Regions from separate parts of the Microbacterium sp. CIAB417 genome, predicted to be linked through region 2. Evidence: riboswitches for the same ligand, from Rfam matches in the RefSeq annotation. Region 2 holds a riboswitch; the other holds the start of a gene.

Region 1 (6,790 bases), on a different contig from region 2:
CTCACGGAGGATCTCACGGCGGATCGCGGCGGCGATCTGCTTGTCGCTGCGGGCGCCGACGAAGGAGAGGATCGGATGCCGGTCCTCCGGCGGTGTCGCGAGCGTCGACATCTCCCGGATGCCGGTCACCGCCATCTCGAGCGTCCGCGGGATCGGGGTGGCGCTCATGGCGAGGATGTCGACGTTCGTCTTCATCTTCTTCAGCGCGTCCTTGTGCTCGACGCCGAAGCGCTGCTCCTCGTCGATGATCATGAGGCCCAGGTCCTTGAACATCACCTGGTCGGTCAGGATGCGATGCGTCCCGATGACCATGTCGACGGATCCGTCCAGAAGTCCCTGCAGCGTGAGTCGAGCCTCCTTGTCGGTCTGGAAGCGCGAGAGCGGGCGCACCTTGACAGGGAATCCGGCGAAGCGCTCGGTGAACGTCTCGAGGTGCTGCTTCACGAGCAGGGTCGTGGGGACGAGCATCGCGACCTGCTTGCCGTCCTGGATCGCCTTGAACGCGGCGCGGACCGCGACCTCCGTCTTGCCGAAGCCGACGTCGCCCGACAGCAGCCGGTCCATCGGGATCGGCCGCTCCATGTCGGCCTTGATCTCGTCGATCGTCTGGAGCTGATCCTGCGTCTCGGCGAACGGGAACGCCTCCTCGAGCTCGCGCTGCCAGGGCGTGTCCGGACCGAACGCGTGTCCCTTGGCCGACATCCGCGCGGAGTACAGCTTCACGAGCTCGACGGCGATGTCGCGCACCGCCTTGCGGGCCCTGCCCTTCGCGGCCGACCAGTCGCTGCCGCCCATCTTCGACAGCACCGGCGCCTCTCCGCCGACGTACTTCGACAGCAGGTCGAGCTGATCCGTCGGGACGTACAGCTTGTCGCCCGGGTAGCCGCGCTTGGACGGCGCGTACTCGAGCACGAGGTAGTCGCGCGTCGTCTTCGCCGCGTTGCGCCCTCCCGTGGACACCTCGCGCTGGGTCATCTCGACGAAGCGCGCGATGCCGTGGGTGGAGTGCACGACGTAGTCGCCCTGCTTGAGCTGAAGCGGGTCGACGACGTTCTTGCGACGCGACGCGAGCTTCTTGACCACGCGCTGGTCGCCGCCGATCGTGCGGCCGTAGAACTCGTTGTCGGTGAGGACGGCGAGCCGCGCCTCCGGCACCTGGAATCCGCTCTCCACCGCCCCGGTCACGAGCGTCACGACGCCCGGAGCCGGCTCGTCGACGACATCCTCGAGGATGCGGGCGGCGACGCCGCGGTCGCCGAGCACGTCGAGGGCGCGCTCCACCAGCCCCTGCCCCGAGGCGATGACGACGACGCGCCAGCCGTCGGTCACGCGCGCCTCGACGAACGCGATCGCTCCGTCGACGTTGCCGTGGAAGGACGGGATGATCGACGCGTCGATGTTCTCGGCATCGGTGTCGTCCGTCGCGAACGGGCTGAGCCGCCAGAAGACGCCGTCGCGCTCCGCGACGATCTCGCGCAGCTGCGCGACGGTGAGGAAGTCCCCCGCCCCGAGGTCGATCGGCGCCGACGCGCCGGAGGTCGCCGCGCTCCATGCGGCGTCGAGGAACTCGCGGTTGGTCTCCCCGAGGTTCTGCGCGCGCGCCGCGGAGCGCTCGGGGTCGACCAGCGCGATCGCGGATCCCTTCGGGAGGTACTCGGCGAGCGACTGGAGGGGGCCGGCGACGGCGGGGAGCAGCGACTCCATGCCCTCGACCGGGATGCCCTCGGCCATCTTCTCCAGCATCCCGGCGATCGCGGGGAACGCGCCGACGAGCGCCCTGGCGCGCTCGCGCACATCGGCGGTCAGCAGCAGCTCGCGGCTGGCGGGCAGGTCGACGCGCTCGACGTCGCCGGGCAGCGAGCGCTGATCGGCGACCGAGAAGGCGCGGATCTGGTCGACCTCGTCCCCGAAGAACTCCACGCGGTACGGATGCTCGCTGACGGCGGGGAAGACGTCCAGGATGCCGCCGCGGACCGCGAACTCCCCGCGTCGCGACACCATGTCCACGCGCGTGTACGCCCGCTCGACGAGCTGCTCCACGGCCTGCTCGAGTTCGATTCCGCGCGCGCCCGTGACGAGTTCGAGCGGCGCCGCGTCGCCAAGGTTGCCGGCGATCGGCTGCAGTGCGGCGCGCACCGAGGCCGAGACGACGAGCGGCCTCTCGCCGCTCCAGGTGGTGATGCGCCGCAATGTGTCCAGGCGTCGGCCGACGGTGTCCGGGCTCGGGCTCAGCCGCTCGTGCGGCAGCGTCTCCCAGGCGGGGAAGTCGAGGATCTCGGCATCCGGGAGATACGAGGTCAGCGCCTGTGCCAGCGACTCCGCTCGGCGGCCGGTCGGTGCGATGACGAGCAGCGCCGCCGGATGCCCGGCACGCGCACGCCGGTCCAGCAGCCCGGCCAGCGCCGGGGCGTCGAGTCCGTCGACCAGACCCAGATCGGCGTCGGTCTGCGCCCAGGTGAGGGCATCGCGGTACAGAGACGCCTCTTCCAAGGCGCGCAGAATCCCCGGAACAGTCACCGGACAAGCCTACGCCGCCCCTCCGACACTGGACTGTCGTCAGGTCCCGGTCCCGGAGACCCGTCCCCGGAGACCTCTCCTCATTGTCGAGACCTCTCGTTGATCACGTGAGTAGAGCGGGGTTTCGAAAACAAGACGGGGTCTGGCGCCAACAAGACGGGGTCTCGTGACGACACGACGGGGTCTCACGACGGCACCACCGGATCGGCGATGACGACACGGGTCCCGCGCCTCTCCCGCGCCCGGAGACCTCTCGTTGTTGTCGAGACCTCTCCTGATTCACGTGATCAAGGCGGGGTGTCGACAACAAGACGGGGTCTGGCGCCAGCAAGACAGGGTCTGTTGACGACAAGACCGGGTCTGGGTCCGGGTCCGGGACAGGATCCGCGATCCGCATAGGATGCCGGGATGGAACCCGCGATCCTCACCACCGACCGCCTCGGGCTGCGCGCTCCGACGGCATCCGACATCGATGCGATCGCCCAGGCGTGCCAGGATCCGGAGATCCCACGGTGGACCACCGTTCCCAGCCCCTACACCCGCGAGCACGCCGAGGACTTCATCGGCATCGTCGCGAAGGGCTGGGCCGAGGAGGGCGAGTTCGTCTGGGGCATCCGCGCCGACGATGTGCTGGTCGGGATGATCGGCCTGCACAACGTGAACGCCCACCCGGCGGGAACGGACGCCGAGATCGGGTTCTGGATGGTCGCCGATTCCCGTGGACGCGGATACCTCTCCGAAGCCGCCCGCGCGGTCGTCGACTGGGCGTTCGCCGATCGCGGGATGGTGCGCCTGGGCTGGCGCGCCGTGGCCGGCAACGTGCCGTCGGCGCGGACGGCGCGGTCGCTCGGTTTCCACTACGAGGGATTCCAGCGGCTCGCACTGACCAGTCCCCGCGGTCGCGACGACGGCTGGTTCGCCGGATTGCTGGCGACGGACGACCGGACGCCGGTGGCCTGGCCCGTGCTGGACTGATCCGTCCCGGCGCACCGGCCGCATGTTGTCCCCGGTGCGACCATCCGTCTGACCCCGTCCGGGGCGCCGACCCGCCCTGGGACCGCCCGCACGGTACGCCGACTTCCGGTCGCGACACTCTGGTGCCGGCGTGTTGGTGCCCCCGCAGGTCGACACGCCGCGGGCGCATCCGTGCCATCCGGAAGTTCGGGCGTCTGGAGGGGTGAACAGTCGGCAGGCGGAACGGGAGACGATGCCCGACGGAGGAGGACGGGGGTGACGATGTCGGATGCCGGTGACAGGATGGCCTCATGCCCGAGATGCCGGAGGTCCAGGGTCTCGTCGACTTTCTCGGCGAGCGCGCCGTCGGCCATGCGATCCTGCGCACCAGCGTCGGCGCGATCGCGGCGCTGAAGACGTTCGATCCGCCGAACACCGCCCTGCACGGCACGACGATCACAGGCGCGGCGCGGCACGGGAAGTTCGTCGATCTCACCTGCGGCGACGATCTGCATCTCGTCTTCCACCTCGCGAAGGCGGGCTGGCTGCGCTGGTACGACGAGCTGCCGACGACGCTCATCAAGCCCGGGAAGTCGCCGATCGCCCTGCGCGTCGCCCTCGACGACGGCAGCGGATTCGATCTCACCGAGGCGGGGACGAAGAAGTCGCTCGCCGTGTACGTCGTCCGCGATCCCCAGCAGGTCCCCGGCATCGCGAGGCTCGGACCGGATCCGCTCGAGGAGGCCTTCACGCGAGACGTCCTCGCCGGCCTGCTCGCAGGCAGGCGGACGCAGATCAAGGGGCTCCTGCGCGATCAGGGGGTGATCGCGGGCATCGGCAACGCGTACTCGGACGAGATCCTGCACGCCGCGCGGATGTCTCCCTATGCGATCGCCGGCACGCTCGAGGACGCCGAGATCGACCGGCTGTTCGCGGCGATGCAGGACACGCTGCGGGATGCCGTGGCCGACGCCTCCGGCAAGCCGCCTGCCGATCTCAAGGACGCCAAACGCGCCGGCTTCCGGGTGCACGCACGGCGCGATGAGGCGTGCCCCGTGTGCGGGGACACCGTCCGCAGCGTCTTCTTCGCCGATCGATCGCTGGAGTACTGCCCGACCTGCCAGACCGGCGGCAAGGTGCTCGCCGACCGCCGCCTCTCACGGTTGCTGAAGTGACGGCCGCCCGACACGGAATGAAATCCCTTCAGATGCGTTGAGTACACTCAGAGCATCAACGTGCTCCGGGGTCGGTGAGAATCCGAACCGGCGGTGACAGTCCGCGAACGTCCTTCAGAGGACGCCGATCCGGTGGAACTCCGGAACCGACGGTGATGCGAGGGAGACCTCGCTAGTCCGGATGGGAGGCAGCACGATGCGCGCACGCGCGCATTCCGCCACCCCTGGAGCCTTCACGAAGGACGACGGATGGCAGTGACCGAGGCCGAGAGCCGGGCGATGACTCGCGCCCTCGAGCTCGCCCTCCGTGGCCCGCGCGGGCAGAACCCGCAGGTCGGGGCCGTCGTGCTCTCATCCGAGGGCGAGGTCCTCGCCGAGGGCTGGCACCGGGGCGCGGGCACTGCGCACGCCGAGGTCGACGCGCTCTCGAAGCTTCCGGCCGGCTCCGCCCGCGGGGCGACGGCGGTCGTCACCCTCGAGCCCTGCAACCACACCGGCCGCACGGGTCCGTGCGCGCTCGCTCTCATCGAAGCCGGCGTGAGCCGTGTCGTCTACGCGCTGGAGGACCCCGGCGCGGTCTCCGGCGGCGGCGCCGAGCGGCTGCGCGCCGCCGGCGTCAGCGTCGAAGCCGGCGAGCAGGCCGACGCGGCGCGCGCACTCATCGGCGACTGGCTGATCGCCCAGCGTCTCGGCCGCCCGCACGTCACGGTCAAATGGGCGCAGAGCCTGGACGGGCGAGCGGCGGCCGATGACGGCACCAGTCAGTGGATCACCGGCCCGGACGCCCGGGCGGACGTGCACCGTCGACGCGCACAGGCCGACGCGATCGTGGTGGGCACCGGCACGCTGCTGGCGGACGACCCCGCCCTCACGGCCCGGGCGGACGGCGCGCTGCTCCCCGACCAGCCGGTTCCCGTCGTGATCGGTTCACGGCCCGTTCCCGCGGATGCCGCGGTGCACCGCCACCCGCATGACCTGCTGCGCTTCGAGACCCGCGACCTGCACGCCGTCCTCGCCGATCTGCACGCCCGAGGACTGCAGCGGGTCTTCGTCGAGGGCGGGCCGACGCTCGCGAGCGGCTTCGTCGCCGCGGGTCTCGCCGACGAGATCCTCGCCTATGTGGCCCCTGTGCTGCTGGGCGGCGGCCGGCTCGCACTGACCGACATCGGCGTGGACTCGATCACGCAGGCCCGCAGGCTCCGGGTGTCCGAGTGGGTTCCGCTGGGCGCGGACCTGCTCGTCATCGCGCACCCGCTCGACACGGACATCGCCCAGGAAGAAGGAATCTGATGTTCACCGGAATCATCACCGAGATCGGCGAGATCACCGCGATCGCGCCCTCCGGAGACGGCTGGCGGCTCACGGTGCGCGCGCCGGGTGCCGCCGCCGACGCCGTGCACGGAGAGTCCATCGCCGTCTCCGGCGTGTGCCTGACCGTGGTCGACTCGACCCCGGACACCTTCGACGCCGACGTCATGAAGCAGACCCTCGACGTGTCGGCACTGGCCGCGGCATCCGTCGGAACCCGGGTCAACATCGAGAAGGCGATGCCGGTCGGCGCGCGCCTGGGCGGCCACATCGTGCAGGGGCACGTGGACGGGATCGGCCGGATCGCCGAGGTGCGCCCCGGCGACCAGTGGAGCGTGCTGCGGATCTCGCTGCCCGCGGATCTCGCGCCCCTCGTGGTCGACAAGGGCTCGATCTCGATCGACGGCACCTCGCTGACCGTGAGCGCCGTGAGCGAGCCCGGAGCCGAAGCCGCCTGGCTCGAGGTCTCCCTCATTCCCGAGACGCTCACGGCGACCACCCTCGGTCACCGCGTCGTCGGCGACGTCGTCAATCTCGAAACGGACATCCTCGCCCGCCACGTCGAGCGCCTGCTCGCGTTCCGGGCTGACCCGGAAGGAGGCTCGCGATGAGCCTTGCCACCATCCCCGCGGCCCTCGACGCCCTGCGCGCCGGCCGCCCCGTCATCGTCGCGGACGATGAGAACCGCGAGAACGAGGGCGACGTCATCCTCTCCGCCGAGCTCGCCACTCCCGAGTGGGTGGCCTGGACGGTGCGCTGGTCCTCCGGGTTCATCTGCGCTCCGATGCCCGCCGACCTCGCCGACCAGTTGAACCTCCCCCCGATGGTGGAGTCCA
Region 2 (6,790 bases):
GCGACGATGACGGCACGAAGGCCGCGGGCGTCGATCTCGGTCTGCTGGGGGGCGCCGTGGCCGCTCATCGGTTCTCCTTCATCTGCGCGAGCGCTTCGGTGAGGTCCTCGTCCGCGATGATGTGTCCCATCCGGTCGCGCTTGGTGGCGAGGTACTGGTGGTTGTTGGGGCCGACCCCCACGAGCAGCGGGACCTGCTCGACGACGTCGAGGCCGAGGGCGCGCAGCTGCGTGACCTTGTCGGTGTTGTTGGTCAGCAGGCGCACCCGCTCGACGCCGAGGTCGGCGAGGATGCCCGCGGCGGCGGCGTAGTCGCGCGCGTCGGCGGGAAGACCCAGTGCCAGGTTCGCGTCGACGGTGTCCAGGCCCCGCTCCTGCAGGTTGTACGCGCGCAGCTTGTTGATGAGGCCGATGCCGCGACCCTCGTGTCCGCGCATGTAGACGACGACGCCGCCGTCCTTCTCGATGCGGTCGAGCGCCGCATCCAGCTGGGGACCGCACTCGCACTTCAGCGAACCGAAAGCCTCGCCGGTCAGACACTCCGAATGCACGCGCACGAGCGGCGCGTCGTCCAGCTCGCGCTTGACGACGGCCAGGTGGTCGGTGCCCGTCACACGGTCCTTGTAGGCGAGGAAGCGGAACTCGCCGTGCGAGGTGGGGACGGTCGCCTCGGCGCGCAGGCTCACCCGTCGACGGTGCGAGGACGCGGCCGAGGGCTCCTCGCGGGGATCCACCTCGTCCAGGTAGCCGACGAGCTGCTCGATCGTGATCACGGGGATGCCGTCGCGCTCGCCGAGCGCCATGAGCCCGGGAAGTCGCATCATGCTGCCGTCCTCGTCGACGATCTCGGCGATCGCACCGACGGGCTCGAGCCCTGCCAGCCGCATGAGGTCGACAGCAGCCTCCGTGTGGCCGCCGCGCTCGCGCACGCCGCCGTCCACCGCGCGCAGCGGCAGGATGTGGCCGGGGCGGTTCACCGACGAGGGCGCGGACGCGGGATCCGCCAGCACGTTCAGGGTGTGCGCCCGGTCGGCGGCGCTGATACCGGTCGTCACGCCGGATGCGGCGTCGACGCTCACCGTGTACGCGGTGCCGCGCGCATCCTGGTTCACCTCGACCATGGGAGGAAGATCCAGGCGGTCCGCCCACTCCGCGGGCATGGGGGCGCAGATGAAGCCGCTCGACCAGCGCACCGTCCACGCGATCCACTCGGGGGTCGCGAGCTGCGCCGAGAGGATCACGTCGCCCTCGTTCTCGCGGTTCTCGTCGTCGGCGACGATCACCGGGCGACCGGCGGCGAGGGCCTCCAGGGCCTCGGGGATGGAACTCAGACTCATCGCGAGCCACCTTCCGTTGCGGGGGCGAAGGCCAGCAGTCGCTGCACGTGACGTGCCAGGATGTCGGTCTCCAGATTGACGATGTCGCCGGGAACGCGCTCGCCGAGAGTCGTGGCCGCGAGCGTCTCGGGGATGAGAGACACTTCGAACCACGCCTCTTCGGCCGACGGATTGCTCGCCGCGCTCACCGTCAGCGAGACGCCGTCGAGGGCGATCGAGCCCTTGTCGACGACGAGCGGAGCGAGCTCCGCCGGCAGCGAGATGCGGATGACACGCCACTGGGTGCCGGGGCGCACCTCGAGCACGCGGCCCGTGCCGTCGACGTGGCCCTGCACGATGTGGCCGCCGAGTCGTCCGCCGGCGGCCGTCGCGCGCTCGATGTTGACGGGCGTGCCCGCGGTGACACCGCCGATCGCGGTGACGTCCAGCGTCTGGCGCATGACGTCGGCGGTGAACCAGTCCTCGCCCTGATCGACGACCGTGAGGCACACGCCCGAGACGGAGATCGAGTCGCCGTGCGCCGCATCCGACACCGCGCGCGGCGCGGTCACCGTGAGGCGCACGCCGTCGCCCGAGGGCTCCGTCCGGGTGACGGTGCCGATCTCTTCGACGATCCCGGTGAACATCAGTGGGCTCCTTCTGTGACGGAGGCGGATTCTTCGGCGGATGCGGCGGGCCGCGAGATGAGCAGCAGATCGTCGCCGAGTCGGCGGGTCTCGATCAGCAGCAGGCGGCGCGCCTGGGAGATGTCGCCGACGCCGAGGTCGTCGAGGGCGACGCGGTCGCCGCCCAGCAGCACGGGCGCGACGTAGGTCAGCAGTTCGTCCACGAGACCTTCGCGCAGCAGAGCGCTCTGCAGGTGGGGGCCGCCCTCGACGAACACCCGCTGGATACCCCGCTCGTGCAGGGTGGCCAGGGCCTCGTGCAGATCGCGCGTGCGCAGGTGCCAGGGCTCCTTCGGGTGGCGGCGCACGGCGGCGTCGGCGGGGATGTCGCGTTCGCCGATCACGACGGGTCGCGGCTGCGTCGGCCTCAGCTCGCCGTCGGGCGCGCGAGCGGTCAGAGCCGGATCGTCCGCGAGGACGGTGCCGGTGCCCGCGACGATCGCGTCGGCGCTCGCGCGCCGGCGGTGCACATCCTCGCGTGCCTCGGAGCCGGTGATCCACTGGCTGGAGCCGTCGGCCGCCGCCGCGCGACCGTCGAGACTCTGCGCCCACTTCAGGGTCACGTGCGGGCGCCCGAGCCGCTGAGCCTCGCTCCACGAGGCGAGCAGTTCCTGCGCCTGGTCGGCAAGGACGCCGGACTCGATCTCGACGCCCGCCGCGCGCAGCCGCTCGGCACCTCCGGATGCGGTCGGGGTGGGATCGCTCATCGCGTAGACGACCCGGGCGACACCCGCTTCGATGAGCGCGAGAGCGCACGGACCGGTGCGGCCGGTGTGGTTGCACGGCTCGAGGGTGACCACGGCCGTCGCGCCGCGCACCGCATCCGGATCGGCCTGCGAGAGCGCGTCGACCTCGGCGTGGGCCGTTCCGGCGCCGTGGTGCCAGCCCTCGGCGATCACCTCGCCCTCGGGGGAGAGGAGCACGGCGCCCACCTGCGGGTTCACCCCCATGGGGCCTCGCCGGGCAAGCTCCAGCGCTCGCGCCATCGCGCGTTCCTCGGTCTCGCTCACCGGCATGCTCGGGCCTCCTGATCGGCGGGCTCCGGGTAGCCGTCTTGAAGCTCGCGGACACGCCGCTGAGCGCTCGTGCGCCTCCCATCCGGACTCGCGACCTGTGTCGCATCACCGTCGGTCCCGGAATTCCACCGGATCGGCGATCCCCTCCTCGCGAAGGATCACGCTCGCGGACTCTCACCGCCGGTTCGGATTCTCACCGACCCCGGAGCACGTTCTGCACTGAGTGTAGTCAACGCCGGATCGTCCGTTTCATTCCCGGACATGCACCGACACGCATCTCACTTCAGCAGGCGCGACAGGCGTCGGTCCGCCAGCACCTTGCCGCCGGTCTGGCACGTCGCGCAGTACTCGAGCGAGTTGTCGGCGAAGAACACCGACCGCACGACGTCGCCGCACACCGGGCACGTCTGGCCCTGGCGGCCGTGCACCCGCATCCCGCGCCGCTTGGCGTCTTTCAGCTCCGCAGGAGGCTTGCCGGATGCGGCCTCCACCGCGTCGTGCAGGGTGTCGATCGTGGCGGAGTACAGCGTGTCGATCTCGGCGTCGTCGAGCGTGGCTGCCAGCGCGTACGGCGAAAGCCGTGCGACGTGGAGGATTTCGTCGGAGTAGGCGTTGCCGATTCCTGCGACGATCGACTGATCCCGCAGAACCCCCTTGATCTGCGTGCGGCGACCGGCGAGGAGCGTCGCCAGCACATCGCGCGTGAAGGCGGGATCGAGGGGGTCGGGGCCGAGTCTGGCGATGCCGGGAACATCCGCCGGCTCACGCACGACAGACACCGCGAGCGACTTCTTCGTGCCCGCCTCGGTGAGATCGAACCCCGAGCCGTCGGCGAACCCTACGCGCAGCGCGATGGGGGAGCGGCCCGGTTTGATCACCGTCGTGGGCAGGGTGTCGTGCCAGCGCAACCAGCCCGCCTTCGCCAAGTGGAACACGAGGTGCGCGCCCGCATCCGTCGCGATGTCCACGAACTTGCCGCGGCGGGCGACGGTGTCGACGTGAGCCCCGATGAGAACCTCGATGGGCGGGTCGTAGGTCTTCAGTGCGGAGATCGCGGTGATCCGTGCCTGGGTGATCTCGAGGCCGTTCAGGCGCGCGCCGAGGAAGTCGACGAGTCCCTGGACCTCCGGCATCTCGGGCATGGCGCCATCCTGCCATGCACCGCCGACGCCGTCAGAGGGCTATCGGCCACTCCTGCCGCGTGCGATCATCCGTCGCCAGAAGGCTCGCGATCCATCCGTCGCTGCGCTGGCCGTGGCCGTTGCGCAGGACCTGACGCAGAGTTCCCTCGAACCGGAAGCCCAGCGCCTGCGCCACTCGAGCGGACGCCGTGTTTCCCACGGCCGCGCGCCACTCCACGCGCACGAGATCGAGTGCGTCGGTCGAGAAACCCCAGTCGATGACCGCGTCGGATGCCTCTCGCACGATGCCCTGACCGCGTGCCTCGGCCGTCACCCAGAAGCCGAGCTCCGCAGATTCTGTGTCCTGCAGATCGTGCAGGCCGACCATTCCCACGAGCGCGCCGTCGAGGCGGATCGCCCACGTGGCGTGCGAGAGCTCCTCCCAGCGCTCGATGGCCTGCGCCACGAACTGATCGGCGAACTCACGCGGGTACGGCGAGGGGACGGTCGTGAAGAACGGGATCGCCGGGTCCTGACAAGCCTCGTAAATGGCGTCGGCGTCGGATGCGGTCGGCGCCGACAGTTCGAGCCTTGCGGTGTGAAGGGCGACGGGCAGCATCCCGTCACGCTACCCTGCGCGTCAGACCCGGACGGCGCCCGTGGACCGCGGCGTCAGGCGCTGCAGCTGGGTCACGTGAGCCGGGGTCAGCTCGGCGAGCTCGCTCACCTGGAGCAGCTTCATCGTGCGCTCGACCTGCTCGGCCAGGATGGCGATCGCCCGGTCGACACCAGCCCGCCCGCCGGCCATCAGCCCGTACAGGTAGGCGCGGCCGATCAGGGTGAACTTCGCGCCCATCGCGATCGAGGCGACGATGTCGGCGCCGTCCATGATGCCGGTGTCGATCGCGATCTCGGTGTCGCGTCCGACCTCGCGCACCACCTCCGGCAGCAGATGGAAGGGGATGGGCGCCCGGTCGAGCTGGCGGCCGCCGTGGTTGGACAGGACGAGTCCGTCGACGCCGAGATCGACGAGCTTGCGCGCATCCGGAACGTTCTGCACGCCCTTGATCACGATCTTTCCGGGCCACAGCGAACGGATGATGTCGAGGTCTTCGAACGAGATGGAGGGGTCCATCGCGTTGTTGAGCAGTTCGCCGACGGTGCCGCCGGTCGTGGTCAGCGACGCGAACTCGAGCTTCGGCGTGGTGAGGAAGTCGAACCACCACCAGGGGCGGGGGATCGCGTTGACGATCGTCCCGATGCTGAGCTGGGGCGGGATGGAGAACCCGTTCCGCTTGTCGCGCAGACGCGCACCCGCAACCGGGGTGTCGACGGTGAAGAACAGGGTGTCGAAGCCTGCCTTGGCGGCACGTTCGACGAGGCCGTAGGAGATGTCGCGATCGCGCATGACGTACAGCTGGAACCAGTTGCGCCCGTGCGGATTGGTTGCTTTCACGTTCTCGATCGACGTCGTCCCGAGGGTCGAGAGGGTGAAGGGGATGCCGGCGGCCCCGGCGGCGGCGGCGCCTGCGTACTCGCCCTCCGTCTGCATCAGACGGGTGAAGCCGGTCGGTGCGATGCCGAAGGGGAGGGTGGAAGGGCCCCCGAAGATCGTCGTGCTGGTGTCGACGCGCGACACGTCGCGCAGGATCGAGGGGTGGAACTCGATGTCGCGGAACGCCTGGCGGGCCCGCTGCAGCGAGATCTCCCCATCCGCGGCGCCATCGGTGTAGTCGAAGGCGGCCTTCGGAGTACGGCGCTTCGCGATGCGCCGGAGGTCGTCGATCGTGAGCGCCGCAGAGAGGCGGCGACGCTTTGCGTTCAGATCCGGCGTCTTGAACTGCATGAATTCGAGCAGTTCGCGCGGGTGGGGGAGTTGTCGGCTGACGGGACTCATCGTCGTCCTTCGAGGTGGGAGTACGTGGCGCAGAGGGCCTATCTATTGGTCTGACCTCTGCGGTACAGTAGACCCCGGCTTCGGCGACGTCAACCCGCCGGTTGCGTTCGGCTCGAAGGCGAGAGGATACCCCGGTGACAGATCAGCGCACCCCGGAATGGGCACCTGTGCAGCGCAGCCGCGCGCACGAACTCGTCATCCAGGCGATCGAGGACCAGATCATGGCGGGTTCGCTGCAGGTGGGTGATCCGCTTCCCTCGGAGCGCGAGCTCGCCGCGCGCCTGGGTGTGAGTCGGGCCGGCGTCCGCGAGGCCGTGCGTGTTCTCGAAGGGCAGGGCGTGCTGCGCGCCCAGGTCGGAGCGGGCGCAGATGCGGGGACCTTCGTCGCCGCGCTGCCGGATGCGGCGCTCACCCGCTTCCTGCGGCTGCACGCCGCTCTCGCGAACTACCCCTACCCCGATGTCATCGAGGCGCGCATCGTGCTCGAACGCTCGAGCGCCGAACTCGCCGCGCGCAACGCCGATGCCGACGCCATCGCGGCGATCCGCGCCGTGCTGGAAGCCGGGGCGGTCGCAGGTCTCGGTCCTGCGGAGTACAACGACACCGACACGGCGTTCCACGTCGCGATCGCGCAGGCCGGCGGCAACCGGCTCGTCGCATCGATGACGGTCGCGATCCGGGAGTCGCTGAGCGGCCGCATCCTCGAGGCCCTGCGCGACTACGCGGACTGGGAGCAGTTGGCTGCGGTGCTGCAC

The links. Region 2 has a riboswitch for FMN ahead of ribD (bifunctional diaminohydroxyphosphoribosylaminopyrimidine deaminase/5-amino-6-(5-phosphoribosylamino)uracil reductase RibD). Riboswitches for the same ligand answer to the same signal wherever they lie in the genome.
Region 1: linked by a shared signal. The riboswitch ahead of ribD (bifunctional diaminohydroxyphosphoribosylaminopyrimidine deaminase/5-amino-6-(5-phosphoribosylamino)uracil reductase RibD) and the one ahead of ribD (bifunctional diaminohydroxyphosphoribosylaminopyrimidine deaminase/5-amino-6-(5-phosphoribosylamino)uracil reductase RibD) in region 2 are both predicted to bind FMN.

The regions. Positions count from the first base shown of each region.
Region 1 covers NZ_JAHZUT010000006.1:290,671-297,460, reverse strand. Annotated here, with positions in the region: gene mfd (transcription-repair coupling factor) at 1-2,517, opposite strand, end outside; gene KYX17_RS24950 (GNAT family N-acetyltransferase) at 2,926-3,492, shown strand; gene KYX17_RS24945 (Fpg/Nei family DNA glycosylase) at 3,783-4,646, shown strand; FMN riboswitch at 4,703-4,845, shown strand; gene ribD (bifunctional diaminohydroxyphosphoribosylaminopyrimidine deaminase/5-amino-6-(5-phosphoribosylamino)uracil reductase RibD) at 4,896-5,936, shown strand; gene KYX17_RS24935 (riboflavin synthase) at 5,936-6,565, shown strand; gene ribA (GTP cyclohydrolase II) at 6,562-6,790, shown strand, end outside.
Region 2 covers NZ_JAHZUT010000002.1:822,149-828,938, forward strand. Annotated here, with positions in the region: gene ribH (6,7-dimethyl-8-ribityllumazine synthase) at 1-68, opposite strand, end outside; gene ribA (GTP cyclohydrolase II) at 65-1,336, opposite strand; gene KYX17_RS10495 (riboflavin synthase) at 1,333-1,962, opposite strand; gene ribD (bifunctional diaminohydroxyphosphoribosylaminopyrimidine deaminase/5-amino-6-(5-phosphoribosylamino)uracil reductase RibD) at 1,962-3,017, opposite strand; FMN riboswitch at 3,084-3,231, opposite strand; gene KYX17_RS10505 (Fpg/Nei family DNA glycosylase) at 3,296-4,159, opposite strand; gene KYX17_RS10510 (GNAT family N-acetyltransferase) at 4,191-4,757, opposite strand; gene KYX17_RS10515 (alpha-hydroxy acid oxidase) at 4,779-6,035, opposite strand; gene KYX17_RS10520 (FadR/GntR family transcriptional regulator) at 6,170-6,790, shown strand, end outside.